Regions from separate parts of the Kitasatospora sp. NPDC059817 genome, predicted to be linked through region 1. Evidence: riboswitches for the same ligand, from Rfam matches in the RefSeq annotation. Region 1 holds a riboswitch; each other region holds the start of a gene.
What was found. A riboswitch is a leader RNA that binds a small molecule or an ion and turns the genes downstream of it on or off. The one in region 1 is predicted to bind cobalamin.
Positions count from the first base shown of each region.

Region 2: another riboswitch for cobalamin. It lies ahead of ACFV61_RS29000 (cobalamin biosynthesis protein); the one in region 1 lies ahead of ACFV61_RS13220 (ribonucleoside-diphosphate reductase subunit alpha).
Region 3: another riboswitch for cobalamin. It lies ahead of ACFV61_RS25380 (iron ABC transporter permease); the one in region 1 lies ahead of ACFV61_RS13220 (ribonucleoside-diphosphate reductase subunit alpha).
Region 4: another riboswitch for cobalamin. It lies ahead of ACFV61_RS04285 (HoxN/HupN/NixA family nickel/cobalt transporter); the one in region 1 lies ahead of ACFV61_RS13220 (ribonucleoside-diphosphate reductase subunit alpha).

Region 1 is NZ_JBHWIR010000049.1:1,580-9,634, forward strand. It holds gene ACFV61_RS13220 (ribonucleoside-diphosphate reductase subunit alpha) at 1-1,946, opposite strand, end outside; cobalamin riboswitch at 2,114-2,256, opposite strand; gene ACFV61_RS13225 (hypothetical protein) at 2,678-3,727, shown strand; gene ACFV61_RS13230 (glycoside hydrolase family 26 protein) at 3,868-5,322, shown strand; gene ACFV61_RS13235 (hypothetical protein) at 5,505-6,407, shown strand; gene ACFV61_RS13240 (glycosyltransferase family 2 protein) at 6,542-7,993, shown strand; gene ACFV61_RS13245 (glycoside hydrolase family 113) at 8,009-8,055, shown strand, end outside.
Region 2 is NZ_JBHWIR010000183.1:1,513-9,567, reverse strand. It holds gene ACFV61_RS29020 (cobyrinate a,c-diamide synthase) at 1-639, opposite strand, end outside; gene cobO (cob(I)yrinic acid a,c-diamide adenosyltransferase) at 665-1,270, opposite strand; gene ACFV61_RS29010 (putative cobaltochelatase) at 1,277-3,451, opposite strand; gene ACFV61_RS29005 (cobyric acid synthase) at 3,448-4,986, opposite strand; gene ACFV61_RS29000 (cobalamin biosynthesis protein) at 4,983-5,951, opposite strand; cobalamin riboswitch at 6,059-6,191, opposite strand; gene ACFV61_RS28995 (alpha/beta hydrolase family protein) at 6,511-7,623, shown strand; gene ACFV61_RS28990 (hypothetical protein) at 7,970-8,055, shown strand, end outside.
Region 3 is NZ_JBHWIR010000135.1:12,908-20,962, forward strand. It holds gene ACFV61_RS25345 (diacylglycerol kinase family protein) at 1-322, opposite strand, end outside; gene ACFV61_RS25350 (hypothetical protein) at 373-801, shown strand; gene ACFV61_RS25355 (RNA polymerase sigma factor SigF) at 850-1,854, opposite strand; gene ACFV61_RS25360 (hypothetical protein) at 2,014-2,424, opposite strand; gene ACFV61_RS25365 (GNAT family N-acetyltransferase) at 2,674-3,153, opposite strand; gene ACFV61_RS25370 (ABC transporter substrate-binding protein) at 3,225-4,220, opposite strand; gene ACFV61_RS25375 (ABC transporter ATP-binding protein) at 4,244-5,008, opposite strand; gene ACFV61_RS25380 (iron ABC transporter permease) at 5,008-6,090, opposite strand; cobalamin riboswitch at 6,180-6,319, opposite strand; gene sodN (superoxide dismutase, Ni) at 6,408-6,803, opposite strand; gene sodX (nickel-type superoxide dismutase maturation protease) at 7,099-7,461, shown strand; gene ACFV61_RS25395 (CGNR zinc finger domain-containing protein) at 7,484-8,055, opposite strand, start outside.
Region 4 is NZ_JBHWIR010000011.1:67,133-72,567, forward strand. It holds gene ACFV61_RS04275 (class F sortase) at 15-749, opposite strand; gene ACFV61_RS04280 (hypothetical protein) at 909-1,514, opposite strand; gene ACFV61_RS04285 (HoxN/HupN/NixA family nickel/cobalt transporter) at 2,048-3,160, opposite strand; cobalamin riboswitch at 3,190-3,404, opposite strand; gene ACFV61_RS04290 (metalloregulator ArsR/SmtB family transcription factor) at 3,486-3,869, shown strand; gene ACFV61_RS04295 (Fpg/Nei family DNA glycosylase) at 3,922-4,731, opposite strand; partial or broken gene ACFV61_RS04300 (AAA family ATPase) at 4,812-5,435, opposite strand, start outside.

The sequences.
Region 1 (8,055 bases):
GTCTCGCGCTTGAACAGGTTGGAGACCTGCGGCTCGATGCACTCGTAGACGCCGGCGATGGACGCGATGGTCGCGGTCGGCGCGATGGCCAGCAGCAGCGAGTTGCGCAGGCCGGTCTCGGCGATGCGGGCGCGCAGTGCGGTCCAGCGGTCGGCCCACTGCGGGGCGGCCGTCGGGAAGTGGTCGATGTGCAGTTCGCCGCGGGCGGCGCGGGTCTCGCCGTAGGCCTCGTGGCGGCCCAGCTGCTCGGCCAGGTCGGCGGAGCGCTCGTACGCGGTGAGCATGATGCGCTCGGCGATGAGGGTGGACAGCCGCGCGGCCTCGGCGGAGTCGAAGTCGATCCGCAGCTTGAAGAAGACGTCCTGGAGGCCCATCACGCCGAGGCCGACCGGGCGCCAGCGGGAGTTGGAGGTGCCGGCCTCGGTGGTCGGGTAGAAGTTGATGTCCACCACGCGGTCGAGGAACGTCACGGCGGTGCGGACGGTGGCGTCGAGGCGCTCCCAGTCCATGGCGCCGAGCAGGTCGTCGACGGAGGCCCCGGGGGCGACGTGGGCGCCGAGGTTGACCGAGCCGAGGTTGCAGACGGCGGTCTCGGAGTCGTCCGTGACCTCCAGGATCTCGGTGCACAGGTTCGAGGAGTGCACCGTGCGGCCGGGCAGCGCGGTCTGGTTGGCGGCGCGGTTGGAGGCGTCCTTGAAGGTCATCCAGCCGTTGCCGGTCTGCGCCAGGGTGCGCATCATCCGGGCGTACAGGGTCTGCGCGGGGATGGTGCGCACGGCCTTGCCGGCCAGCTCGGCCTTGCGGTAGGCCTCGTCGAAGTCGGAGCCCCACAGGTCGACGAGCTCGGGCACGTCGGCGGGGGAGAACAACGACCAGTCCTCGTTGGCGTTGACCCGGCGCATGAACTCGTCCGGGATCCAGTGCGCCAGGTTGAGGTTGTGGGTGCGCCGCGCCTCCTCGCCGGTGTTGTCGCGGAGCTCCAGGAACTCCTCGATGTCGGCGTGCCAGGTCTCCAGGTAGACGCAGGCCGCGCCCTTGCGGCGGCCGCCCTGGTTGACGGCGGCGACCGAGGAGTCGAGGGTGCGCAGGAACGGGACGATGCCGTTGGACTTGCCGTTGGTGCCGCGGATCAGGCTGCCGCGCGAGCGGATGCGCGAGTAGGACAGGCCGATGCCGCCGGCGTGCTTGGACAGCCGGGCGATCTGCGCGTAGCGGTTGTAGATCGAGTCCAGGTTGTCCAGCGGGGAGTCGAGCAGGTAGCAGCTCGACATCTGCGGGTGCCGGGTGCCGGAGTTGAACAGGGTCGGCGAGGAGGTCAGGTACTCCAGCCGGCTCATCAGGCCGTACAGCTCGGCGACCTCGCGCACGGACTGCTCGCTGTCGCCGACCGCCAGGCCGCAGGCGACGCGGAGCAGGAAGTGCTGCGGGGTCTCGATGACCTTGCGGGTGATCGGGTGGCGCAGCAGGTAGCGGGACTGCACGGTGCGCAGGCCGAAGTACTCGAAGCGGTCGTCGCCGTGCGCGTCGATCAAGGCGTCCAGGGCGGCGGCGTGCTTGGCGACGAAGGCGGCGGTGGTGTCACCGATCAGGCCCTCGTCGTGGCCGACGGCGATCGAGGCGGCGAAGGAGCGCGAGCCCTGGCTGTTCGCCTCGTCGACGATCTCCAGGGCGAGCAGCCGGGCGGCCAGCTTCGAGTACTGGGGGTCCTCGGCGATCATCGACGCGGCGGCGTCCACGGCCAGCCCGCGCAGCTCGGCGAAGTCCGAGCCGGCGTGGCGGCCGCGCAGCGCGGCGGCGGCGACATGGCCGGGGTCCACCTGGGGGAGATCGACGCTGCGGTCGGTGAGCAGCCGAAGGAGCGCGCCGCCGGGGTCGGAGACCGTCGGGTCGGTGGGGGCGGGGCCGGTGCCCGGGGCGGGCAGGGTGGCTGAGGCAGCGGTGGTCAAGGCGCTCTCTCCTGGCGGCGATCGGCGGCGGTGATCGGGGGGTACCGGGCCGTTCGGGGCAGGGGAGCACGGCACGTACGCAGAAAGCGTCGCGCGACAGTGGCGTCCCCGGCCCGCCCGCGAGGCCCGGAAGGTAGTTCTCGTGCTGGCGCGGCCTCTGCGGGAGGGCCCGTGCGCACACCGTCGGCAGGTACTCGGACTCGCGGTGCGGCTGCTGGAGCCGCCCGCTCACCGCTGCGGGGCAGTCCCGGATTCGCACCGGGTTCCCCTGCATCGACAGCAGGATTGAGCATACATCTTGTGGTGTCTCTCTGATGCGACCCCACATGTAGTATGGCGCGGTGTGTCGGCGCGATAACCGGGGGTGCTGGGAGGGGGCGGGTCGTGGCCTTGGGGCGCCTCGGATCCGGGCTCCCGGGGCCCTGGTTCCGGGCTCCGGCGTCCTGGTTTCGATACGGAACGGTCACCGGGCGGACCGGCTGGCGGGGGCATGCCCTACGATCTGGGCGCATGAGCGAGCGAAGCGCCGAGGGGCGCGTTTCGCGAAGCGATCATCGAGCGAAGCGAGGGGGCGCGTGAGCGACGGAACTGGCGCACCCGGGCAGGGTCAGCAGGGAACGCCTCCCACCGGGCCGGGGGACGCGCACGGTCAGCAGCCGCCGGTGGTGCCCGGTCCGGTGTTGCCGCCGAGCGGGGGCTTCGGGCCGCCGCCGGCCTCGTACGGACCTCCGGTGCCGCCCGCGCAGCCGGTGGCGCAGCCCGGTCCGCCGGGGCAGCCTCCGCTGCCGCAGCCGGGCCAACCGGGGCAGCAGCTGCCGCCGCAGTGGCAGCCGAACCCCCAGCCGAACCCCCAGCCGAACCCCCAGCCGCATCCCCAAGCGCACCCGCAGGCGCACCCGCAGGCGCACCCGCAGCCGTACCCGCAGCCCCAGGCGCCGCAGCGCGCCGAGCCGAACTGGCAGGCGCTGGCGGACCGCAACGCGGCGGACGACAAGCGCCGCCGCCGGTTGCGGGCCCTCGGCGTGGCGGTCGCGGTCGTCCTGGTCGGCGGCCTGGTCGCGGGCGGGACGGTGCTGCTGACGAAGGGCGACGGCGACAAGCCGACCGCCGGGCCGACCGCCTCGGCCTCCAACCGGCCGTCCTCCGCCGCGCCGAGTGCCGCACCGAGTGCCGCCCAGAGTGCCGCGCCAAGTGCCGCCGGCACCCCGGGCGGCGCGCCGGACGACCCGTCGAAGCCGATCTGGGAGGCCGCCACCGACCCGGCACCACAGGACGCGGGGGCGCTGTTCTCCGCACTCCAGGTGACGGTCAACGGCGCCACCTGGAACCGGACCTTCGTCTCGCTGGACTCGCCCTGCTGGGACGGGAACTCGACGACCGGCGGGCTCGGCAAGGTCCTCGGTGACCAGGGCTGCCAGAAGGTGCTCCGGGCGACCTACGTCTCCGGCGACAGCGCGGTGACCGTCGGCGTCGCGGTCTTCGACCACAAGATCCAGGCCGAGACCTCGATGAAGAGTTACACCGGCCACCTCAAGGGCGCCGTCGCGCCGGGCGCGCCGCCCTTCTGCGCCACGCCGGGCTGCACCAACACGCACAACACCCTGGGCCGGTACGCCTACTTCACGGTCGAGGGCTCGGCGAAGGGCGGCGACACCGCTGACGCCGCCGCCACCGCGGCGGCCGCCGGCTTCGGCGAGCACGTGAAGGGCCAGCTGCTCCAGCGCGCCAAGGCCGCGTCCGCGGCCGCGCCGGGTGCGCCGGGAGCCGCCGCGGCCGGCTGATCCGCCGTGACACCCCGGCCCCGGCGGGTTCGCTCGCCGGGGCCGGGGGAGTGTGGCAGGCTCTCGGGGCAGTCATTCGCACGAGTGTTCCGGTTGTGTCCGCCTGGGCCGGTGCCGGCGAGCAACCGGAGGAGCGGTCCGTGGCCCTGCCCAGAGCCCTGCGCGGCAAGCCCGCCGTCCTGGCCGCGGCCGGGGTCGTGGTGGCCGCGGGCGCCGTGGCGCTGTTGCAGCGCGACGGCCGGGCCGACGGCGAACAGCCCGCCCGCGTCCCGGTGGCGGTCGGTTTCTCCGGCCGTACCCTGCCGCCGGAGGTCGGCCGGGACCTGCTCGCCCGGGACCCGCAGGCCTCGCCGAACGCCCGGGCCGTCCAGCAGCTGCTCGCCGACCTGGAGGGGCAGGCCCGCACCGGGCAGAGCGGCGGGACGGTGATCGGCCAGCACGTCGAGGCGCACAACGAGCGCAACAACCCCGAGTACGGCGACTACCGCGGCACCAAGCAGGTCGGCTACTACTACAAGAAGGCCGCCGACCTCACCGGCAAGCTGCCCGGCTTCGTCGAGACCGACCTCGGCCCCGGCTACGGCCAGACCGGTTGGGGTGTCGGCGACCCGCGCTCCTACTCGGCCGGCCGGTGGCCCACCTGCCGGGCCGGCTGGCAGTACACCGACGACGCCGTCGACCTGCTCTCCGCCGTCTGGTCCGGCCACCCGCGCGCCGACGACGGCAGCTACGGCACGGCCGGTGTCCAGCACAACTGCGACGGCACCACCACCGAACTGCCCGACAACGGCGGGGGGCCGGCCGGGATCGTCGGCATGTCCTTCCACCAGCCCTACCCCGGTTCGGACGTCAAGTCCTTCGAGCAGGTGCTCTGTTCGAACTCCCCGGCCGCGAAGGACAAGGGCTGGTTCGGCCGCGTCGTCGACAGCGCGCACGACACCCCCGAGTACCGCGCGCTGATGACCGACCTGTCCTACCTGGCCGACCACCTGGAGTACCTGGCCGCCCACGACGTGCCGGTGCTGCTGCGCCCGTACCACGAGATGAACGTGCAGGACTGCGCCCGCAGGTTCTGGTGGTCGGGCCAGAAGCCGGCCGACTACCAGGCGCTGTGGCGGATCACCTACCGCTACCTGGTGGAGACCAGGGGCCTGCACAACCTGCTGTTCGTCTGGACGCCGGTGTCCTGGGACGGAGCCCCCGGCGCGGACCCGTGGGACTACTACCCGGGCTCCCAGTACGTCGACGTGGTCGGGGTGGACGACTACAGCGGCAGCCCCGCGCACCCGATCGGCACCGGCGAGGTGTGGACCAAGCGGTACTACGACGGGCTCGCGGCCTACGGCAAGCCGCGGATCCTGGCCGAGTCCTTCGCCGTCCCGGTCAACTCCCGCCAGCCGGACACGCTGCGGCGCACGCCCTGGACGATCTGGACGGTCTGGGGGCAGTCGCTCACCTCGGACAACCTGACGCCGGACCAGCCGCGCAACTCCGGCGCGGACGTCAACGCCACCTACCACAGCCCGCTGGCGCTCACCGGCGGCGCCGGCCCGTTCGGCGCGAACGTCGACTGGGGCGGCCTGCACGTCCGTTGAGCCGCCCCGCGCGTTCGTCGAGCCGCCCCGTGCGTCCGCCGAGCCGGTCGCCGCGAGGTGTGCTACACCACTGAATTCCGTTGAACGGCCGGAATACCGTGTCCGTTGTGCCGTGTGGCATCCTGTGGCGGCGAAGCCGAGGGGCTGACGCCGGGACGGGCCCGGCGGGGCGGGGGTGCGGGATGGGACAGGCGCGTGCGATGCGCGCGGCCGGCGGCATCGCCGTCGGCTGGGGCGTGGTGCTGCTCGGCTGGGCGGCGTACAACTGCTTCGGCCAGGTCGGGTTCGCGACCTACGTCAAAGGCATCTTCTACTACGGCGGCACCTCGGTGGACGCCGAGACCGGCAGCCTCAACTACGGCCTGATCTACCTGGTTTCGGGAATCCTGCTGCTCCGCGGGCGCACCTGGGCGCTCGGGGTGGCGGCCGGCGTCGCACTGGTCGAGGGGTACAACCGGGTGCGCAGCCTGACCGGCGCACTCCTGGACAAGCCGCAGCGGGAGTGGTTCACCAGCACCACCGAGGGCGGCCTCAAGCTCGCGACCTTCGCGCTCGGCGTGGTCGTCACCGCGGCGCTGATCCTGCTGCTGGCCCGGCTGAAGTGGCGGGAGCGGGGGGCGCCGGAAGCCGCCGCGGCGTCAGGCGGACAGCTGCACTGGTCGCTGCTGCAGACGATCCCGGCCGAGCCGGCCCCGGGCCCGCAGCCGTTCCAGCAGCAGCCGTTCCAGCACCAGCCCGCCTGGCCGCAGCAACAGCCGCCGCAGCCGCAGCCGCAGCCGCAGGCCGCCTGGCCACCGCAGCCGCCGTTCCAGCAGCAGCCGCAGCCCGCGTGGCCGCAGCAGCCCCCGGCGCCGCAGTCGCAGCCCGCCGCCTGGCCGCAGCCGGCGCCGGCCCAGCCGTCGCAGCCGGTGCCGTACGCGCAGCAGCCCACCCAGCCGGCCCCGCACCCGTCGACGCTCGCCCAGCAGCCGTGGCCCGCCGCGCCGCCGGTGACGCCCGGTCCGGTCGCCCCCGGCCCGGTCGCGCCCCCCGCCGACCGCCCGCCGACGGACCGCCCGCCGACGGACCGCCCGCCGCAGGCCTGAACCTCCGCCGCAGCCCCGAACCTCCGCAGCCCCGAACCTCCGCGGGACTGGACCGCCGCAACCCCGGACCGCCCACGAACGACCCGGCTCCCGCAGGGGATCGGCCCGACAGCAGACGAGGAGCGACTTTCGCCATGCCATCGACAGCCCCCGCACGGACGGTGCTCACCACGTCCCGCGAGGCCGCCCGGCTCGCCGAGCGACAGATGTCGTGGAAGCCCCGGGTCCTCCCGTTCTACTTCTCCTTCACGGTCATCTTCGCCTTCTCGGTCTGGGCCTACGTGCCCAACCCCACCCCGCTCGGCTGGACGATCACCATCCTGTGGGGGATGCCGGTGTTCGGCGTCCTGATCGGCTTCCAGGGTGTGCTGATGGTTCGCCGCCGGTTGCGCCAGGTGAGCCGGATGACGCCGGCCGTGCCGGTCGAGGACGACTTCCTGATCGTGCTGGTGCCGACCATCGGCCGCCACGACACCTATCCGGCGCTGGAGCGCTCGGTGCTCTCGTACGTCGAGCACCTGCCGGCCTACTTCCCGTGGATGCGGGTGGACGTCCTCACCGAGGAGGGCTGCGCGGCCGCCGAGAAGATCGACGGGCTGGCCGCCCGCAATCCGCTGATCCGGGTGGTGACCGTGCCGAAGGCCTACGAGACGGCCAACGGCACCAAGTTCAAGGCCCGTGCCAACCACTACTCGCACGAGCTGCGGATCGAGGAGGGCGAGGCCGAGGACGACGTCTGGGTGCTGCACATGGACGACGACACCGGCGTCGGCCCGGACACCGCCGCCGCCGTCGCGCAGTTCGTCAACCGGCAGCGCCGGGCCGGGGACGACGCCAAGCACATGGCGCAGGGCATCCTGACGTACCCGCGGGAGAACGCCGTCTCCACCTTCACCTGGCTCGCCGACGCGATCCGCCCGGCCGACGACATCGCCCGCTTCCGCGCGATGACCGGCACCGGCACCCCGATCGCCGGCGTGCACGGCGAACTGCTCCTGATGCGCTCCTCGGTGGAGGCCACCATCGGCTGGGACTTCGGCCCGAAGACCATCGTCGAGGACGCCCAGATGGCGCTGAACTTCTGCCAGCGCTACCCGGGCCGCAGCGACTGGTTCAACGGGCGCTGCTACGGCGCCTCGCCGGCCGGGGTCAAGGACTTCCTCAAGCAGCGCGAGCGCTGGGCTTGGGGCCTGGTCGCGCTCTGCTTCAACAGGACGATCCCGTTGCGGTACCGGCTGTTCATCGGGATGGGCATGGTCAGCTGGGTGCTCGGCCCGCTCCAGCACGTCGGCCTGGTGCTGCTGGTCGCCTGGTTCACCGGCACCTGGAACACCTCCCCGGTCACCCAGTCCGTGGTGCTGGTCTGGTCGATCAACTTCGCTTACGTCATCTGGACGTACTGGGAGGGCCTGCGCCTGAACGTCGTCGCCTCGGCGAACCACCGGCGCAAGTGGTGGGAGCCGATCGTCGTGGTGGCGGCCATCCCGCTGTTCTCGTTCCTGGAGGGCTGGGGCGGCCTGCGCGGGCTGATCAAGTTCCTCAAGGGCGAGGAGAACAAGTTCGTCGTCATCGCCAAGCCGGCCTGATCGGAGGTCACCGCTGTGAAGCGCCCCGTCATCTTCATCCTGCCGACCGTGGTGGTCGCCAT
Region 2 (8,055 bases), on a different contig from region 1:
ACCCATGTCGGCGACGGCGCGCAGGGCCTCCGCCGAGCGCTCCACGGCCGGGATCAGCCCGAGGTGGCGCGACGGCGTGGCGACGGTCGTGGAGCGGCGCAGCGCGCCCAGCACGGGCACGCCCGAGCCCTCCTCCAGGGCCTCGCGCAGGAGTTGCTCGTGCCGGTCGGAGGCGACCCGGTTGAGGATCACCCCGGCGAGGCGCACCTCCGGGTCCCAGGAGGCGAAGCCGTGCACCAGTGCGGCCACCGACCGGGACTGCGAGGAGCCGTCCACCACCAGCACCACGGGCGCCCGCAGCAGCTTGGCGACGTGCGCGGTGGAGGCCAGCTCCCCCCGCCCGGAGGCCCCGTCGAACAGGCCCATGACCCCCTCGACCACCGCGACGTCCGCTCCCGCCGCGCCGTGCAGGAAGAGCGGGGCGATCCGCTCCGGGCCGCACATGAAGGCGTCCAGGTTGCGGCCCGGGCGCCCGGCGGCGAGCGCGTGGTAGCCCGGGTCGATGTAGTCGGGGCCGACCTTGTGCGGGGACACCGCCAGTCCGCGCGCGGCGAGCGCCGCGATCAGGCCGGTGGCGACGGTGGTCTTGCCGGCGCCCGAGGAGGGTGCGGCGATGACGAGGCGGGGGATGGCGGCCAACGGCCTGCCGGCAGTGCTCAACGGTCTACCACTCGATACCGCGCTGGCCCTTGCGGCCGGCGTCCATGGGGTGCTTGACCTTGGTCATCTCGGTGACCAGGTCGGCGAATTCGGTCAGCGGTTCGGGTGCGTACCGGCCGGTGATGACGACGTGCTGGCTGCCCGGGCGGTCCTTGAGCACCGACACGACCTCCTGCGGGTCGACCCAGCCCCAGTGCATGGGGTAGGTGAACTCGTCCAGCACGTAGAAGCGGTAGGTCTCGGCCGCCAGGTCGCGCTTGACCTGCTCCCAGCCCTCCTTGGCGGCCGCCTCGCTGTCCATCTCCATCTCGCTGGAGCGCTGGATCCACGACCAGCCGGAGCCCATCTTGTGCCAGTCGACCGTGCCGCCCTCGCCGGAGGCGCCGAGCACGCGCAGCGCGTTCTCCTCGCCGACCTTCCACTTGGCGGACTTCACGAACTGGAACACCCCTACGGGCCAGCCCTGGTTCCAGGCCCGCAGCGCCATGCCGAACGCGGCCGTGGACTTGCCCTTGCCGGGGCCGGTGTGCACGGCGGTGATCGGCTGCGTGCGGCGCTGACGGGTCGTCAGGCCGTCGTCGGGGACGCTCTCGGGGACACCCTTGGGCATGTCGGCTCAGGCCGCCTTTCGCATGGTGGTGGCACGGTTCTCACGACGGTTCTCATGGCGGCTGTCGCGCCGGCCGTCGTGGCGGTTCTCGCGGACGAGCGAGGCGACGCCCTCGGGGCGCAGCTCGTCCAGACTGACGGCGGTGCCGCCGAGCAGTCCGGCCAGGGTGCGGGCGAGGCCGAGCCGGACGGGGCCGGACTCGCAGTCCAGCACCACGCTGGCGGTGCCCTGCGCGGCGAACAGTCCGGCCGCGCGCTGCGACCGGGCGAGCGCGTCCCGCCCGCCGGTGGCCCGGCCGTCGGTCACCACGACCAGCAGCGGGCGGCGGCTCGGGTCGCGCAGCCGCTCCACCCGCAGGACCTCGTGCGCGCGCAGCAGGCCGGCGGCCAGCGGGGTGCGGCCGCCGGTGGGCAGCGACTCCAGCCGGGCCGCGCCGACCTCCACGGACGAGGTCGGCGGCAGCGCCAGTTCGGCGTCCGCGCCCCGGAAGGTGATCATGCCGATCTTGTCGCGCCGCTGGTAGGCGTCCATCAGCAGGGACAGCACGGCGCCCTTGACGGCGGTCATCCGCTGCCGGGCGGCCATCGAGCCGGAGGCGTCGACGACGAACAGCACCAGGTTGGACTCCCGCCCCTGGCGGACCTGTTCGCGGAAGTCGTCCTTGCGCAGCACCAGCGCCCGGCCGGCCCGCCCGCGTGCCGCCTGGTGCGGCGCGGCGGCCTGCAAGGTGGCGGTCAGGTGCAGGCGGCTGAGCGTGCCCTGGGGGCGCCGGGCGCGCACGGTGTGCCCGCCGGTGGTCTCGGCGGGGGAGCGGCGGCCCTGGGCGCCGTGGCCGGTGCCCTGCACGGTGAACAGCTTGGTCCGGTACGGGTCGCCGGCCGCGACCGGCGCCGACTCCCGGGCGGGGGCGGGGTGTTGGGTCGGTACGGGCTGCTGGAGCGGCTCGTCCGGCTCGGCGGCCGATGCCTGCGGGCCGGAGGTGGGCTCGGGGGCCCCGCCGCCGTCCGGGCCGCCGCCGGGGCCGCCGTCCGGGCCCGGACCGTCGTCCTCGGGGCCGTCGCCCTCGCCGTCCCCGTCGCCCTCGGCCTCTCCTGAGCCCCCGAGCTCCCCGGACCCCTCGGGCTCCGAGGGCTCGGAGGGCTCCGATGGCTGTGCGGGATCCTCCGGCTGCGCGTGCTCCTCCAGCGTCCGGTCGAGCTGCTCCTCGTCCAGCCCCGGAGCGTCGAAGGGGTTGCGGCGGCGCCGGTGCGGCAGCGCCAGCTGGGCGGCCTTGCGGACGTCCTCCTCCAGCACCTCGGTCCGCCCGTCCCAGGCGGCGAGCGCGACGGCGGTGCGGGCCATCACGATGTCGGCGCGCAGCCCGTCCACCTCGAACGCGGCGCACACGGCGGTGATCTGACGCAGCGCCACATCCGTCAGCTCCACCTTGGGCAGCAACTCCCGGGCGGCGGTGATGCGTTCGGCGAGCGCCTGCTCGTCCGCGGCGAACCGTGCGGCGAAGCCGGCCGGGTCGGCGTCGTAGCCGAGCCGGCGGCGGACCACCTCGGCGCGCTCGGCCGGGTCCCGGGTGGCGGCGATCTCGACGGTCAGGCCGAACCGGTCGAGCAGCTGCGGCCGCAGCTCGCCCTCCTCGGGGTTCATCGTGCCGACCAGCAGGAAGCGGGCGGCGTGCCGCACCGACACGCCCTCGCGCTCGACGTACGAGCGGCCCATCGCGGCGGCGTCCAGCAGCAGGTCCACGACGTGGTCCTGGAGCAGGTTCACCTCGTCGATGTAGAGCACGCCGCGGTGCGCCTTGGCGAGCAGCCCCGGCTCGTACGCCTTGACGCCCTCGGCGAGCGCCCGTTCCAGGTCGAGCGAGCCGACGATCCGGTCCTCGGCCACGCCGACCGGCAACTCGACCAGCTGGGCCGGGCGTTCGGACGCCGAAGGGCGGTCGTGCGGCCCGTCCGGGCACTGCGGGTCCGGCGCGGACGGGTCGCAGGCGAACCGGCAGCCGTCGACGGCCGCGAGGGTCGGCAGCAGGCCGGCCAGCGCGCGCACCATGGTCGACTTCGCGGTGCCCTTCTCGCCGCGCACCAGCACGCCGCCCACGGCCGGCGAGACCGCGTTGAGCAGCAGGCCGAGCCGCAGGTCGGGCATGCCGACGATCGCGGTGAACGGATAGCGGACGTCACTCATGCATACTCCCCAGGTGCCCCGGGCGCCAGGAACGGCAGCGATCCGGCCGCCGGCACCCCGCCCTCGATCAGCTTCCACAGCGCGTCGGTGTCCGCGTGCTCCTCGATCAGGTCGCCCAGCCGGTCCAGCCGGGCCTCGCGCGCCTCGGCGAACGAGGTGTCCGGTGCCGGCACGAACGCCCGGCCCGCCAACGCGGCGACCTCGCGCAGGAGTTCACGACGGAAGCCGTCGTTCTCCAGCGCGCCGTGCCAGGTCGTGCCCCACACCGGGCCGACCCGGCAGCCGTCCAGGCCGTGCCCGTCGTCATCGGAGAAGAACGGCTCGCCCCCCTCCACGGCCACCACCCCGTGGTGGATCTCGTACCCCTCGACCCGCTGCCCGTACGCCGTGCCGACCGGGCGCGCCAGCACCTTCTCGGCGCCGAACCGCACGTGCGTCGGCAGCAGGCCCAGGCCCTCGACCGAGCCGGCCCCGGACTCCACCTCGTCCTCGATCCCGCGCGCCAGCATCTGGTAGCCGCCGCAGACCCCGAGGACCGGCAGCCCGGCCGCCGCCCGCGCCTTCAGCGCCGGCTCCAGGCCGCGTTCGCGCAGCCAGGCCAGGTCGGCCACGGTGGCCCGGGTGCCGGGCAGCACCACCAGGTCGGCGTCGGCCAGTTCCTCCGGCCGGGTCACCCAGCGCACCAGCACGCCGGGCTCCTGCGCCAGGGCGTCCAGGTCGGTGAAGTTCGACAGCCGGGGGAAGCGCACCACGGCCACCCGCAGTACGTCCGCCCCGAGCGGGCCGCGGCCGTCGACCCGGTCCACCACCGTGGACAGGTCCAGCGAGTCCTCGGCGTCCAGCCACAGGCCCGGCAGCATCGGCAGGGTGCCGAGCACCGGACGGCCGGTCAGCCCGTGCAGCATGTCCAGGCCGGGCGCCAGCAGCCGCGCGTCGCCGCGGAACTTGTTGACGAACCAGCCCGCCACGTGCCGCTGGTCCTGCGCCGACAGCAGCGCCAGCGTCCCGTACATCGCCGCGAAGACGCCGCCGCGGTCGATGTCCCCGACCACCACCACCGGCAGCCCGGCGGCCGTCGCCAGGCCCATGTTGGCGATGTCCCGGTCCCGCAGGTTGATCTCGGCGGGCGAACCGGCGCCCTCGCAGACCACCACCTCGTAGCGGCGGCGCAGATCCGCCAGGCACTCCAGCGACCGTTCCAGCAGGACGGGCTTGCGCTCGCGGTAGTCCAGCGCGCCCACCTCGGCGACCGGCCGGCCCAGCAGCACCACCTGGCTGCGGCCGTCCGCGCCCGGCTTCAGCAGCACCGGGTTCATCGCCGCCTCCGGCTCCACCCGGGCCGCCTGCGCCTGCATCGCCTGCGCCCGGCCGATCTCGGCGCCGTCGGCGGTGACGAAGGAGTTCAGCGACATGTTCTGCGCCTTGAACGGCGCGACCCGCACCCCCTGCCGGGCCAGCCAGCGGCAGATGCCCGCGGTCACCACGCTCTTGCCCGCGTCCGAGGTCGTCCCGGCGACCAGCAGTGCGTTGCTCATGCCCTTCCCCTCCACCGTGTCGTCAGCAAGCGCAGCGCGACGTGCCCCGCGACCGTCGTACCCAGGGCCAGCGCGCCCACCCGCCGGGAGAGCACGCAGGCCCGCTCGATGTCGTCCGCCGTCACCGGGCGCAACTCCGCGCCCAGCACCGGCCGGTGCTCCACCCGCTCCCCGTACTGGAGGGTCCCGCCCAGCCGGACGCCCACCGCGCCCGCGAAGGCCGCCTCCGCCTGGCCCGCGTTCGGGCTCGGGTGCGCCGAACCGTCCCGCCGCCAGACCCGCCAGGCCGTTTTCGGCTGCGGCGCGGCGGCCACCGTGAGCAGCGCCGTCAGCCGGGCGCCCGGCCAGCCCGCCACGTCGTCGAGCCGGGCCGAGGCCCAGCCGAACCGGGCGTACCGCGGCGAGCGGTGGCCGACCATCGCGTCCAGCGTGTTCACCGCGCGGAACGCCAGCAGCCCCGGCGTGCCCGCCAGCGTGCCCCAGACCAGCGCGTTCACCACGGCGTCCGCAGTGTTCTCGGCGACCGACTCGACCACCGCGCGGGCGATCTGCGGCCCGTCCAGCGCGCTCGGATCCCGCCCGCACAGGTGCGGCAGCCGTTCCCGCGCGGCCGCCAGGTCACCCGTGGCCAGCGACCGGCCGATGGTGCGCGCCTCCCGGGTCAGCGAGGTGCCGCCCAGCACCGTCCAGGTCGCGGCGGCCGCCAGCGCGGCCCGGCCCAGCGGACGCCGGCCCACCGTACGGTCCAGGGCCACCGCGCCGGCCGCGACCGCGCCCACGCACAGCGCCGTGTACCCGGCGCCGGCCACCCGGTCGTCCTGCCACACCCGCCGCTCCAGCCGGGTCGCCGCGCCGCCGAAGACGGCCACCGGGTGGCCGCGCCGGGGGTCGGCGAAGCGGGCGTCCGCGGCGAAGCCCGCGGCGGCGCCGAGCGCGAACGCGGCGGCGCGGGTCAGCGGGCGCACGGCGGGTTCGGCGGAAGGCCGCGTCGGGTCCGGCGGGTCGGGGCAGCCTGCATCGCGTGCGTGTCCTCACTCAGGGTCCGCGCCCTGGATCGACGTACCGGGGGCGAGAGTCTCCTGGCTTCCGGGTCGGACGCACCCCCGGGCCTTCCAGCGGCTTCTGACGGTCCGCCGTGGCAATGTTCCGAGCGTGCTCCCCGGTGACAGTGGCGGGACCGCGCCGGACTCGCACCGGCTTCCTCTGCATGCCTCCGTTTGGCCCCAGGATCCCATCACGCGGCCGAACCGGGAGTCAACCGAGGTCACGGAGGGGTTGGTCACACCTCGGAGCCCTGTCGCCGGTGCCGTTCTCGCCCGCCCGAGGCCCGCCCCGCCCGACGCCCCGCCCGCCTGACGCCCCGCCCCGCCCGACGCCCCGCCGTACCCCGGACGGCCCAGCCCGGTGGCCGCCCGCGCGGCCCCCCGGTGAACTGGTGCCCGAACACCGTCCGAGCAGCGCCCGGACACCGCCCGGACACCGTCCGGTCCAAGAGCAGCCAAGACCAGCAGAGCGGGGAGCGATATGCGTTGGGGAACCGCGGCCGTCGTGGCGGCCGCCGTCGTCGGCGCCGGGGCCGCCGTCCTGGTGATCGGCCGTCGGGCCTCCGAACGGCTGGTCCACCCGGCGAGCGCCGTCCGGGAGTCGGGCCCCGTCCTGGTGCGGAGCCTCGCCGCGGGCCGGATCACCTTCAACCGCCGCCCCGAGAGCCTGCGCCCCGGCCGCTGGGCCGTGGAGTGGGACGACCACGGCCACGCCGTCGTCGAGGACGTCCTGCACAGCGACGAGAACGGTGTCACCCGCCGCCTCGTCCGCGCCGACCGGGGCACCCTCACTCCCGGCACCGAGGTCCGCTTCACCCCCCGCGTCCACCTCGGCGACCCCACGGAGGCGCTCGGCCTCCCCTTCACCGACACCGCCGCCGACGGCGAACTCGGCGCCCTCCCCGCCTGGCGCCTCGACGGCAAACGCGGCACCTGGGTGATCCTCGTCCACGGCCCCGGCGCCGACCGGCAGCAGACCCTCCCGGTCCTCCCCGTCCTCGACCGCCTCGCCCTGCCCGCCCTCGCCGTCACCTACCGGGGCGACCAGGGCGCCCCCGCCTCGCCGGACGGGCTCGGCCACTTCGGCGAGACCGAGTGGCGCGACGTCGAGTCGGCGGTCCGGCTCGCCCTCGACAGCGGCGCCGGCCGGGTCATCCTGTACGGCTGGTCCCTCGGCGCCACCATGGCCCTCCAGACGGCCTCCCGCTCCGCCTGGGCCCATGCCATCAGCGGCCTCGTCCTGGACTCGCCGGTCCTCGACCTGCCCGCCACCGCCCGCCGCGGCGCCGCCCGGGCCGGCTACACCGGCGCCGCCGCCGAGCTCGGCGCCCTCGCGGCCGAGGGCCGTACCGGCGTCGACCTCGCCGACTTCAGCCGCATCGCCGAGGGCGCCGACCTGCGTGTCCCCACCCTCCTCCTGCACAGCCCCGACGATCAGGTCGCCCCGTTCCGCGCCGCCGAGCGCCTCGCCGCCGCCCGCCCCGGCGTGGTCAGCCTCCGGCCTTTCCCGGGCGCCGACCACGCCACCCTCTGGAACTCGGCCCCCACCCACTACACCGAACTCCTCCGCCGCTGGCTCACCCCCCTTCTCTGAACCCAGCCCCCCCCGCACGAGAAGTCACACCGACAGGGCCTCTGTACGAAACCCGGACCTCACCCGTCAGCCACGGAGTGTGACCGGTCGGGCGGGTAGCGCGACCGCCGCCGCAAGGGTTGAGCCGGGATGGCATGCCCCCGCCACCTGTTTCCGGCCAGGCGGTTTGCCTCTGTTGCCCGATTGTTGCCCGATCTTGGGGAGGCGCCGTCGACGGCCGCCCGTCCGTACAGCCAACCGGATGTGACAGAAGGCCGGTACAAGGGGAAGACTGCTCGACGTGACGTCTCGGAATCCGCGCGACCGTGATGCCCCGCTCCCTCCGACGATCGGTACTGGTGCGACGGTGACCCGTCTCCCCGGTACGGCCCACCGGCCCGCCGCCGGCAAGCCGGGCGGGGCCGGGGTACCCCGCCGACGAGGGCCCGCTGC
Region 3 (8,055 bases), on a different contig from region 1:
GGTCGTTGGGCAGACCCAGCGCGCGGGCGAACACATTGGTCGAACCGCCCGGCACCACGGCCAGTCGCGGGACCTTCTCGCCCGGGCCGTGCGTGAGCAGCCCGTTCACCACCTCGTTCACGGTGCCGTCGCCGCCGAGCGCCACCACCAGGTCGACCGTGCCGTCCTCCGAGGCCTCGCGGGCCAGGTCGCGGGCGTGGCCCCGGTACTGCGTCTCGGCCACCTCCAGCTTGAGGTCGCTGCGCAGCGCGTGGATCAGTACGTCCCTGGTGCGGCCACTGGTGGTGGTGGCCTTGTGGTTCACGACCAGGAGAGCGCGCATGGGGAAAGCCTACGGGTCGGTACGGACCAACCGGCGGCTACCCTGCTGGAGTGACCGCAGAATCCTCCGCACCCGTACCCACGGCGGGCCCGGCCCGCCCCTTGGCGCTGACCGTGGGCGCCGCCATCACCGCCCTGGAGGGCGCCGCGCTGGCCGTCGTCGGCGTCTGGGACATGGTGTCCGCGCTGTCCGGCCAGTCCAAGCAGCTCGCCCTGAACGAGTTCGGCGGCCTGGTCATCGTGCTGCTCGGCGTGCTGCCGGTGCTGGCCGCCCGCGCGCTGCTCAAGGAGCGCCGCTGGGGCCGCAGCCCGGCCGTGCTCACCAACTCGATCTGCCTGCCGATCGGGTACTACATGCTGGAGAGCGGCGGCGCGATGATCGGTGTCGGTGTGCTGGTCGGCCTGCTCGGGCTGGTCGGCATCGGCGCGCTGCTGAACCCGAAGTCGACGGCGGCCCTGTACGCGTCGCACGAGGGCTGAGCGCACAGGGCCGCCGGGGGTCGGCCGCCGGTTGAGCGGCCGTCAGTCCTACTCCTCCACCAGGAGCTTCTCCCGCAGCTGGGCCAAGGTCCGGGCCAGCAGGCGGGACACGTGCATCTGGGAGATCCCCACCTCGGCGGCGATCTGCGACTGTGTCATGTTCCGGAAGAACCGCAGCACCAGGATCTTCTGCTCCCGGGGCGGCAGTTGGGCCAGCAGCGGCTTGAGCGACTCGCGGTACTCGACGCCCTCCAGCGCCTCGTCGGTGGCGCCGAGGGTGTCCGCCACGGCCGGCGACTCGTCGTCGCTGTCCGGGACGTCCAGGGACAGCGTGGAGTACGCGTTGGCGGACTCCAGGCCCTCCAGGACGTCCTCCTCGGAGATCCCCAGGTGCTCGGCGAGCTCGTGCACCGTGGGGGAGCGCCCGTGCCGCTGGGAGAGCTCGCTGGTCGCCGTGGTGAGCGACAGCCGCAGCTCCTGGAGGCGGCGCGGCACCCGGACCGCCCAGCCCTTGTCGCGGAAGTGCCGTTTGATCTCGCCGACGATGGTCGGCGTGGCGTAGGTGGAGAACTCGACCCCGCGCTCGTGGTCGAAGCGGTCCACCGACTTGATCAGGCCGATGGTGGCGACCTGGGTCAGGTCGTCCAGCGGCTCGCCCCGGTTGCGGAACCGCCGGGCCAGGTGCTCGACCAGCGGGATGTGCATCCGCACCAGCTGGTTGCGCAGCTCGACGCGCTCCGGGGAGCCGTCGGGCAGCGCGGACAGCCGGACGAACAGCGCGCGGGCCGCCTCCCGGTCCGGTGCGCCCGAGCGGTGCGGGGCCGGGGCTGGCGCCTGGACGGGCACCGCGGTGCGCAGGTCCGCGGCCTCGTCCGCCGGATCGGACGGGGGCGGGGATGCGGGCGACGGTTCAGACGTCGGCTCGGTCGGGTGGCTCATCCGGTGGGCGTCCTTCGGGTGCGCATCGTCGTTGGCGGCGAGGCCAGGAACGCTCGCCTGGGTCGGTACGGCAGGTCCCGCCGTCGCGAGGCCGGTACGGTCCAGATCACTCACGGCCATTCCCCCGTTCCGTTCCGGGAGCACCGGGGCCCTCGGGCCCCGGCATCGTCTCGTTGGTCGTACCGCGTGGGGGGCGGTACCGGGCGCCGCCCGCCCGGCCCCTGATCGGGGACCGGGCGGACGGCCCTTGTGCGGTGCTGGTCGACGCCCCGGCTAGTGGGCGACGGGGCCGCCGCGCTTCTTGTGCAGGCTGATCGACACGGTCTTGTCCTCGCCGACCGAGGAGTCGACCTCGCCGGCCAGGGCGGAGAGCACCGTCCAGGCGAAGGTGTCCCGTTCGGGCGCCTTCCCGTCGGTGGTGGGGGCGGTGACGGTCACCTTCAGCGAGTCGCCGACCAGCCGGAACTCGCAGGTCAGGACGGAGCCTGGCACCGCCTGCTGGAGCAGGATGGCGCAGGCCTCGTCGACCGCGATCCGCAGGTCCTCGATCTCGTCGAGGGTGAAGTCGAGCCGTGCCGCCAGGCCGGCCGTCGCTGTTCGCAGGACCGAGAGGTAGGCACCCGCCGCGGGCAGCCGGACCTCCACGAAGTCCTGCACTCCGGGCTCGCCGTCGATCTGGGACACCCTCACCTCCTGGGTGACGCGCTGTGCTTCCGGGCCGGTGGCCGCGGCACTGTCTGTTGCTTGGCTCAACTGCTTCGCCCCAACTGTCCAGAGGGGTGGTGCGGTACGTACCGGTCATACCCTTCGCGGGACGACCGGACGCCGCGTATCCGCCTGAGACCTTACCGCCTTCCGCACGCCGGCCGGGGCTCGGGAGTCACTCATGGTAAGCCATCGCGACGCAGGGTGGCAGGGGTTCGGACGGTCCGTTCAGTGACCGCCGCCGGCGGCGGCGAGCGCCTCGCCGGTGAGCCGGTAGACGGTCCAGCCGTCCATCGGTACCGCGCCGAGGGACTTGTAGAAGTCGATCGAGGGCGTGTTCCAGTCGAGCACCGACCACTCCACCCGCGCGTAGCCGCGCTCGACGGCGATCCGCGCCAGTTCCAGCAGCAGCGCCTTGCCGTGGCCGCCGCCGCGGGACTGCGGGCGGACGTACAGGTCCTCCAGGTAGATCCCGTGGGTGCCGCGCCAGGTCGAGAAGTTGAGGAACCAGACCGCGAAGCCGACCGGCTCGCCGGTGGCGTCGTCCTCGGCGATCAGGCCGAACAGCGCCGGGTTGGCTCCGAACAGGGCGTCGCGCAGCTGCTCCTCGGTGGCCACGGCCTCCTGCGGGGCCTTCTCGTACTCCGCGAGCTCGCGGATCAGGGCGAGGATGACGGGAACGTCGGTCACGACGGCGGTGCGGATCATGCCGCGAGCCTACTGCGCGCCCCCGCCCGCGGCCCAGGCCCTGATCGGGGCCCGGGCCGGGGGCGGGCGGGTCAGCGGGCCGGGACGGTGCGCAGGTAGTCGGCCAGCGCGGTGATCGCGGCCGGGTTGCGCGGGCTCTCCACCAGGTCGACGTAGTCCAGGACGAAGATCCGGTCGTTCCTGACCGCCGAGACGCCGGCCAGCGGCGGGAAGGACTTCAGGAAGGCGCGCTTGGCGTCGGCGCCGGTCTCGCCGTAGTTGTTGATCAGGATCACCTCGGGGTCGCGCTGCACCACGCTCTCCCAGCCGACGGTGACCCAGGTGTCCGCGAGGTCGCCCATCACGTTGGCCCCGCCGGCCTTGGCGATGATCTCGTCGGCCGCGGCGAACTTCCCGGCGGTGTACGGCTTGTCCTGCCCGCTGTCGTACAGGAACACGGACGGCCGGCGCTCGGGCTGCGGGGCGGCGGCGACCTGCGCCTTGAAACCGGCGACCAGCTTGTCCGCCCGGTCGCGGACGTCGAAGATCTCGCCGAGGTTGGCCAGGTCGGTGTAGAGCGCGTCCAGCGGGGACATCACACCGCGCTCGGTGCCCTTGCCGCTGCGGCAGGACTCGCTGAGCACGTACGAGGGGATGCCGAGGTCCCCCAGCGCCTTCGGGGTGAAGCCGCGGCCCTCGTCGAAGCCGTAGTGCCAGCCGGCGAAGACCAGGTCGGCCTTGGCGCCCAGCACGATCTCCTTGGTGATCTCCTTCTTGGAGAGCCACGCGGTCTGCTGGTAGCCGTCCTTCCAGGCGACCTGGTCGACCCGGCCCTTGTCGTCGGGCATCACGTAGCCGGCCATCCGGTCGGCCAGGCCGAGGGCGAGCATCAGCTCGGTGATGCCGACGTCGTTGGTCACCGTCCGGGCGGGCTTCTGCGGGAAGGTGAGCTTGGTGCCGCAGTTCTCCACGGTCACCGGGTAGTGGGCGGAGGCGGCGGTGGCGTCGCCGCTCGGGGCGATCTCGGCGCCGCAGGCGGTGAGCCCGAGGGTGAGCAGGGCGGTGATGGCAACGGCCTTGGTGCGCACGGGGGTTCCTTCGGGGGGGCGGGTCAGATCCGGTCGAAGAGCAGTTGGACGGAGCCGGTCACCGGGTGCCGGACGGGGGTGGCCCGGACGCCGAACACCTCGGCCAGCAGGGCGGGTCGGAGCACCTCGGCGGGCGGCCCCGAGGCGACGATCCGGCCGGCCCGCAGCACGTACAGCAGGTCGCAGTGGCCGGCCGCCAGGTTGAGGTCGTGCAGCGCGGTGAGCACCGTCGGGCCGGCCTCCCGGACCAGCGCCAGCACGTCCAACTGGTGGGCGATGTCCAGGTGGTTGGTGGGCTCGTCCAGCACCAGCAGCCGGGGCTCCTGGACCAGCGCGCGGGCGATCAGCACCCGCTGCTTCTCGCCGCCGGACAGGCTCAGGAAGCCCCGCCCGGCCAACTGCTCGGCGCCGACCTTGCGCAGCGCCTCGGTGCAGCGGGCGTGGTCGTCCGCGCCCGGGCCGCCCAGGCCGCGCCGGTGCGGCAGCCGGCCCATGGCGACCACCTCGGCCACCGTGAAGTCGAACTCGGCGGAGTGCTCCTGGGGGAGTGCGGCCACCCGCCGGGCGGCCTCGCGCGCGGTCAGCGCGTGCAGGTCCGTGCCGTCCAGCAGGACGGCCCCGGCGGCCGGCCGCAGCGCCCGGTAGACGCAGCGCAGCAGCGTCGACTTGCCGCTGCCGTTCGGTCCGATCAGTCCGACCACCTGCCCGGCGGCGGCGTCCAGGGCGACGTCGTGGACCAGCCGGGCACCGGCCAGCTCGACCGAGACGGAGTCCAGGGCGAGATCCATCAGCGGCCTCCGAAGGAATAGCCGCGACGGCGCATCAGCAGCAGGAAACAGGGCACCCCGAGCACTGCGGTGACCACCCCGACCGGCAGTTCGGCGGGCGCCAGCAGGGTGCGCGAGACGATGTCCACCCAGACCAGCAGCAGCGCCCCGGCGAGCGGCGCGACCAGCAGCACCCGGCGGTGCCCGGCGCCGACCAGCATCCGGGCCAGGTGCGGCACCATCAGCCCGACGAAGCCGATCGCCCCGCTGACGGCCACCACCGTGCCGGTGACGGCGGCGGTCACCACGAACAGCTCGCGGCGCAGCCGGTCCGGGTCCACGCCCAGCGAGGCGGCCGTCTCGTCGCCCATGGCGAGCGCGTCCAGCCGGCCGGCGGCGCAGGCCAGGTACGCCAGGCCGGCCAGCACGGTGGCGGCGGCGATCGGCACCGAGCCCCAGGTGGCGCCGCCGAGGCTGCCGAGCAGCCACATCATGGCGTCCCGGGCGGCCTCGCCGCGGGCGGCCGCGAAGACCATCAGCGCGGTGACGGCGGAGAAGCCGTAGGAGAGCGCGGTGCCGGTGAGCACCAGCCGCAGCGGGGTGAGCCCGTAGGCCGTCCGCGCCGCGAGGTAGACCAGCACCATGGCGACCAGCGCGGAGCCGAACGCGGAGGCCGAGATCGCCCACACCCCGAGCGAGGCGAAGGCGCCGAGCAGCAGCACCGCGTTGGCGCCGACGGCCGCGCCGGAGGAGATGCCGAGTACGAACGGGTCGGCCAGCGCGTTGCGCACCAGGGCCTGGACGGCGACCCCGGTGGCGGCCAGCCCGGCGCCGACCACGGCGGCCAGCACGGCGCGCGGCAGCCGGATCTCCCAGACGATCGCGTAGGCGGCGGCCTCCTCCGCCTCCAGCCGTCCGCCCGTCAGCCCGGCGGCCAGCAGCCGCAGGACGCGGGGCAGGCCGATCCCGGAGGCGCCCAGCGCCACGCCGCAGAGCAGCGAGAGCAGCAGGGCGGCGGCCAGGCCGACGGCGAGCGGGAGGGCGGGTATTCGGCGGGCGGGCGGGCTCGTTGCGCCACTGCCCGCGGCTGCGGTGCTGCTCACGGTGCGCCTTGCCTCGGGCCGCGGGTGCGCGGGGGCGGCACCGGTCGGGCGCGGGCCCGGGCGCCATCCCCTCGCAGTCCACGGCGAGTTGTCGGGAGTTCAGCGGCCGGGGGCGATCGGGCTGGCACGGCCCCGAAGGCCGTGCTCACCGTTGCGGGTCAGCGCCGGATTCACACCGGACTTCCCCCTCGGACGCCCTGGCAGCATAACAGCCACTCAGGCTAGGCAACCCTTACCTGACTCGGATGGGGCGTGAACGCATGACCGCCCCCGTCCGGGCTCGCGGACGGGGGCGGTCGGGTGGCGACGCGTCAGGCTCAGGCCTGCTTGGTCTCCCAGAAGATCTTGTCGACCTCGGCGATCAGGTCCAGCAGGGCCTGGCCGGTGGCGGGGTCGGTGGACGCCTTGGCGGCCGAGGCGGCCTTCAGGGTGTCGTTGATCAGCTGGTGCAGCTGCGGGTACTTCTCGAAGTGCGGGGCCTTGAAGTAGTCGCTCCACAGCACCGAGATGTGGTGCTTGACGGCCTCGGCACGCTGCTCCTTGATGATCAGGGCGCGGGTGCGGAAAGCCGGGTCCTCGTTGGCCTGGTACTTCTCCTGGGTGCCCTTGACCGACTCGGCCTCGATCCGGGCCTGCGCCGGGTCGTACACGCCGCAGGGCAGGTCACAGTGGGCGTGGGCGGTGGCGCGCGGTGCAAACAGACGAGAGAACATGGGAGTCCTTCCTTAGATCGTCTTCCCGCGCCCGAGATTACCCTTCCGCCCCCGGGGTTTCGCGATCGGGCGGTGGGCCTAGGGCAAAAGGCGGACCCGGAACCGGGGTAATCCGGACATCGAACGGATCGAACGGGGTGACGGTCCGTACGGCAGACTGGGACCGGGCGGTCCGGGAGGAGGAGTCGTGGCGCGGAGCACGGAACCGGCGGGCACGGAACCGGCGGGCACGGAACCCCGGGGGCGGGGCGGCGGCGCGGTGCCGTTCGGGCTGGTCGACGTGGCGGGCCCGTCGATGGTCCCGACCCTGCGCGAGGGCGACCAGTTGCTGGTGCGCTACGGCGCGCCGATCCGGCCCGGCGCGGTGGTGCTCTTCCGGCACCCCTTCCAGCAGGACCTGCTGGTGGTGAAGCGGGCCGCCGAGCGGCGTCCGAGGGGCTGGTGGCTGCTGTCCGACAACCGGCCGGTGGACAGCGACAGCCGAAGCTACGGCCCGGTCCCGGACGAACTGGTGCTCGGCCGGGTGCTGCTGAGGCTGCGCCCGCGCCCGGCCTGGCTGGCGCCGGGGCGGCGGCTGGAGCGGCTGCTGCTGAGCACCCGGCTGGCCCGGGTGCCGGGCCTGGCCCGCCGCCTGGGCGTCTGGGCGGAGCAGCTCTGACCCCCTGGGCCCTGCCGGGGACCTAGCCGGCGGCGCCGAGTGCCGCGGCCTCGGCCTCCTGGCGCTTGCGGGCCCGGTACGCGGCGACGTTGGCGCGGGTCGCGCAGCGGTCCGAGCAGTAGCGGCGGGAGCGGTTGGTCGAGGTGTCCAGGTAGGCGTTGCGGCAGGGCGCGGCCTGGCAGATGCCGAGCCGGTCGGCGCCCAGCTCGGTCAGGTGGACGGCCAGGCCCATGCAGGCGACCGCGCTGAAGTGCGCGGTGGCGGTCGGCGAGTTGTCGGCCAGGTGCAGGTGCCAGCGCGGCCGGCCGGCGTCGTCCAGGTAGTCGTGCCCGGAGACCAGCGGGCTGACCGGGTACTCCATCAGCAGGCTGTTCAGCAGGTCGACGCCCCGGATCTCGTCGCCCTCGGCGGCGGCCTCGAAGACCCCGCGCAGCCTGGTCCGCACCGCCCGCAGCCGGGGCAGGTCGGACTCGTCGGCCTGTGCGGCGGCCCGCGAGGAGTCGGAGAACAGGCCGCGCACCGCGTCCACGGACGTCAGCGTGTCGGTGCCGCGTTCGGGCTCCTCGGTGTTCACCAGCCGAACGGCGAGATCGG
Region 4 (5,435 bases), on a different contig from region 1:
GTTCGCGTTGCCGGTCAGGCCGGGTGCGAGGAATCCAGGTGCGCGAAGACCACCACGTTGTCCGAGTAGTCCTTCTGGCCCTTGTCGTACGTACCGCCGCAGGTGATCAGCCGCAGCTGGGCGTCGGGCGTCTGGCCGTACACCTTGTCGTCCGGGAAGGCGTTCTTGGGGAAGGCCTCCACCGAGTCCACCGAGAACACCGCGACCGTGCCGTCCGCGCGCCCCACCTCGATCTGCTGGTCCGGTTGCAGCTGGCTCAGCATCACGAACACCGCCGGGCCCGTGGTGGTGTCCACGTGCCCGGCGACCACCGAGCTGCCGAGCTCGCCCGGGGAGACACCGTCCCGGTACCAGCCGACCAGGTTGTCGTCGTCCGGCGGCGGCGCGGTGAGCTGGCCCTCCGGATTGAGCGTCAGCTCGGTGAACGGGGCGTCGACGCCGATCTGCGGGATCCGCAGCCGGGTCGGGTTGGCGCGGCCCAGCGACGGTGGCGCAGGGGCCGGGTCCTGGGCGGCCTCCGCAGGGGCCTCCGCGGGGGCGTCCGCAGGGGCCTCCGCGGGGGCGTCCGTGGGGGCGTCCGCGGGGGTGGTGGCCGGTGGGGACGGGCGGGGGGTGGCCGGCGCGACGATCGCCGGGGGACGGATCACGCCGGACGCCGAGTTGGCTTTCGGCGTGGTGTCGACCGAGTTGTACATCAGCAGCAGACCGACCGCCGCCGCACCGATGCCGGTGCGCAGCAGTCGGGACATTCCAGGGACGGGACCGCCCATCGCTCCTCTTTCTCCATTCCCATGCGCAGCCGGGCCGGTGACGGCCCGAAAAGGTCCAGAAGGTCCAAAACGACCCGCCGCCCCCGTGCGCGCCGCCCTGGTGGGGAGGCGCGTGGGGGCGGCGTCAGATGCCGGACGTCAGATGGTGGCGCCGGTGTTGCGGCGGTTGCGGCGCAGCGCGTACGCGCCGGCCCCGAGGCCGCCGATCAGGAGGACGGCGCCGGAGGCGAGGCCGCCACCGGACAGCGTGGTGCCGGTCTCGACCATCGCCAGGCCGCCACCGCCGGCGTGCACGCCGCCGTGCGGGCCCTTGCGGCCGTGCTCGCCACCACGGCCGTGCTCGCCGCCGCGGCCCTCGCCGCCCTTGTCGCCGCCGCGGCCCTCGCCGCCCTTGTCGTCGCCACGGCCTTCGCCGCGGCCGTGCTCGTCGCCACGGCCCTCGCCGCGGCCGTGCTCGTCGCCACGGCCCTCGCCGCGGCCGTGCTCGTCGCCACGACCCTCGCCGCGGCCGTGCTCGTCGCCGCGACCCTCGCCGCGGCCGTGCTCGTCGCCACGGCCTTCGCCACGGCCGTGCTCGTCGCCACGGTCGTCGCCGCGACCGTGCTCGTCGCCGCGGTCGGACTGGTCCTGCGAGGTGAGGCTCTTCGCCTGGTCGGCGGAGCCGTCGGCGAAGGCCATGGGGGTGCCGACGGTGAGAACGGCGGCGACAGCCGCCCCGGCGAGCAGAGTGCGTGCAGAACGCATGAGGTTGATCCTTCCGATACACAGGCCCGCGATCGCCGGCACGGCGCCGGACAAGGGAATTCGTGGGAACTGCGTCTGATTCACCGTCAACCACCGCGACGTCCGCCGCCACCGGAGAGTGGCGACTTGGGTACGGACTGTGCTCGATTCGAGTGGAGTCCCGGCCCGGTTCACCCGGGTGCCCCAGTGAGACGGGTGAAAAGGATTCGCGGCGGTCCGGGCCGAGTCGGTCCTGTGCTGACGGCGTGTCGGTCCGTCCCGAAGGCGCTGACGCCGCGTCGGGCGGGTCCGGGACGATGCTGACGCCGCGTCGGGCAGGCCCGGGAAGGCGCTGACGCCACGTCGGGCGGCTCGGATGGTGCTGACGCGCCGTCGGGCGGGCGTGGGTGGCACTGACGCCGCGTCGGGCGGGCTCGGGCGGCGCTGACGCCACGTCCGATCGGGCCGGACACGCACGTGGGGCCGGCGCCCCCCCGGGGGCGCGGGGGGGCCCCCCCGTCGCTGCTCGCAGCCGTCGCTGCTCGCAGCCGTCACTACTCGGCGGCCGCCCAGCGCTTCTCCACCCGCGCCAGCTTCCAGTAGGCGATCGCCGCGGCCCAGACCACCACGAACAGCCCGGCGATCGCGTAGCCGACGTTGTCCAGCGAGATGCCCGCGATCCAGCCGGTGACCGGGTCGGTCAGATCGAGCTTCTCGTGCAGCACGCCGACCAGCTCGATGGTGCCGATGACGAAGGCCACCGCGATCGACAGCCCGGTGATCGTCAGGTTGTAGTAGACCTTCCGGACCGGGTTGGCGAAGGCCCACTGGTACGCGAAGTTCATGAACGTCCCGTCCAGGGTGTCGAACAGGCTCATCCCGGCCGCGAACAGCAGCGGCAGGCAGACGATCGCGTACCAGGGCAGCCCGGCCGCCGCGCCCGACCCGGCCATCACCATCAGGGTGACCTCGGTCGCGGTGTCGAAGCCCAGCCCCAGCACCATGCCCACCGGGAACATCTGCCCGGGCCGGGTGATCGAGCGGGTCGCCCGGTTCAGCACCCGGGCCATGAAGCCGCGCGAGTTGAGGTGCTCCTCCAGCTGCGCCTCGTCGTACGACCCGGCCCGCATCGCCCGGAACACCTTGAGGATACCGAGCAGCGCGGCCAGATTGAGCGCGCCGATCAGGTAGAGGAACACGCCGGAGGCCGTCGTGCCGACCATCCCGAGCCACTTGTGGGTGGTCGAGTCGTCGTCCATCAGCGTGCTGGCCAGCTGCGCGCCGCCCGCCACCAGGGCGGCCATCAGCACCACCATCGAGGAGTGCCCGAGGGCGAACCAGAAGCCGACCGAGACCGGCCGCTTGCCGTCCGCCATCAGCTTGCGGGTGGTGTTGTCGATCACCGCGATGTGGTCGGCGTCGAAGGCGTGCCGCATGCCGAGGGTGTACGCGGTGATCCCCAGGCCCACGCCGAAGACCTGGGTGCCGACCGCGTAGTTGTGGGGCGCGACCAGGAAGATGAGCGTCCCGAACGCCACCACGTGCATGGCCAGGATCACCCCCATCAGCCCGGCCGTGCGGACGGTGTCCTCGCGCTTCCAGCGGAACGTGGGCAGCACGGACGGTGTCGCCGGCGCCTCGGCGGCGGCGGTTTCGGGCAGGGTCATTCGGGTCACGCTCCAGCACCTCGTGGAAACACTTCGTGAGATGCCGTGGCCGGTCTCCTGGCTTACGGGGGTCCCGTACCCGCCTTCCCAGGTGCGCGAGGCTCCCAGTGGCGTCGTGGGTACGGACGTCTCTCCATCGTCGACGATCACGATGGCCCGATCACAGTGGCGAGGGCCGCTCCGGACTGGGACCCCTGAGGATCCGTCACCGGTCTTCCCGAGCACCACGGCGGGGAACACCGTAGGGGCCAGGACCCACCCTTGCAAGGCTGCGCACCTGCGCAGGTGTCCAGGATCACAGGCCCCCTCCTGCAACAATGTGCGCATGCATCTCGTACCGGCCGACCGCGCGGGCCACCGCACCATCGACGGACACCGGGTCTGCGAGGCCATCGCCGCGATCGGCGACCCCGCGCACGTCCGCACCTGGGCCGAGCGGTTCTCCCTGCTCGCCGACCCCGGGCGGCTCGCCCTCCTGCTCGCCCTCCACCGGGCCGGCCCGCTCGCCGTCTCCGACCTCGCCGTCGCCACCGGCATGCGCGACCCCGCCGTGTCCCAGGCCCTGCGGCTGCTCCGCACCGCGGGCGTGGTCACCGGGGACAAGGACGGGAGAGTCGTGCGCTACCGGCTCGTGGACGAGGCCATGCGCCCCCTCCTCGACGCGTGCGCCGCCGCCGAACACCACGAGCCCACCGCGGCCGTCGGCTGACCGGCCCCCCGGAGGACACGCCGGGGCCCGGCCGGAGCAACCGCGGACCCGGTCAGGCCGCCTGGCAGGTGGGGCACCAGAAGAGGTTGCGCGCGGCGTGCTGCTCCGCCCGGACGTCGGTGCCGCAGACCAGGCAGGGCATCGCGGCCCGCCGGTAGACGTACACCTCGCCGCCGTGGTCGTCGACGCGCGGCGGGCGGCCCATCGCCTCGGGGGTGTGCTCGGGCCGGACGGTGTCGATCCGGCCCGCGCCGACGCCCTCGTGCATCAGGGCGACCAGGTCGGCCCAGATCGCGTCCCACTCGCCCCGGGTGAGGTCGCGGCCGGCGCGGTACGGGTTGATCCCGTGGCGGAACAGCACCTCGGCCCGGTAGACGTTGCCCACCCCGGCCAGCACCTTCTGGTCCATCAGCAGCGCGGCGACGGTCGTCCGGCTCGCCGATATCCGGCGCCAGGCGGCCTGCGGATCGGCGTCGGCGCGCAGCGGGTCGGGGCCCAGCCGGGCGGCGACGGCGGCCTTCTCCGCGCCGGTGACCAGCGCGCAGGTGTTGGGGCCGCGCAGGTCGGCGTAGCCGTCGTCGTTGGCCAGCCGCAGCCGGACCAGGCCGACCGGCTCGGGCGCGGGCCCGGTGCCGAAGGCGAAGCCGCCGTAGAGGCCGAGGTGGACGTGCACCCAGCCGCCCTCCTCGAAGCCGAGGAACAGGTGCTTGCCGACGGCTTCGGCCGCGGTGAGCAGCTGCCCGTCGATGGCCTTGGCCTCGTCGGCGAACCGGCCCTGCGGGCTGGACACCTCGACCGGGCGGCCGCCGAAGGCCTTCCGGTTCTCGGCGGCGAGGCGGTGGATGATGTGGCCTTCCGGCACGGGCGTCAGCTCCCCCGGGGTGGTTCGACAGGACCCGCACATCATCGCAGTCGGCACCGACAGCGCCGGATCGTCGCAGGTCAGCGGACCGGCATGCCCATCAGCCGGGCCAGGATGACGCGGTCCAGCTCGGCGGCGGTGCCGGCCACGTCCAGGTACGAGTTGTCGATGATCGGCAGCCCGGAGTTGTACCAGCCGGCCATCCGGCCGTGGATCCGCGCCACCTCCTCGTCACCGAGCCGCCGGGTGCCGCCGCGCCGGGCGTTGCGGTGCAGAACGGAGTCCAGGCTGGGCAGCAGCACGACCGGGATCATGCCGGGGCCGATGTGCCGCTTCCAGCCGCCGAGGCCGATGGCCGGGCGGTCCGGGAAGACGGCGTCGTCGATGATGCAGGAGATGCCGTTGGCGAGGTAGTTGCGGCAGGCGAAGCCGCAGGTGCGGCGGGCCAGCCGGTACTGCGCCTCGGAGGCGTTGTTCCAGCCGGACTGCGGGTTGGCGAAGCCGGACTGCACCCACTCGCGGACGTCGTCCAGGCTGATGTGCGCGGTCGGGCTGGGCCGGCGCTCGGCCCAGTACCGGGCGACGGTGGTCTTGCCCGCCCCGGCCGGGCCGATCAGCAGGACGGCGATCGGACTGGCGGGCGCGTGCCGCTGCGGCGGGTGGGCGGGGAGTTGCACGGGCGCGCCGGAAGGCAGCACGAAGTG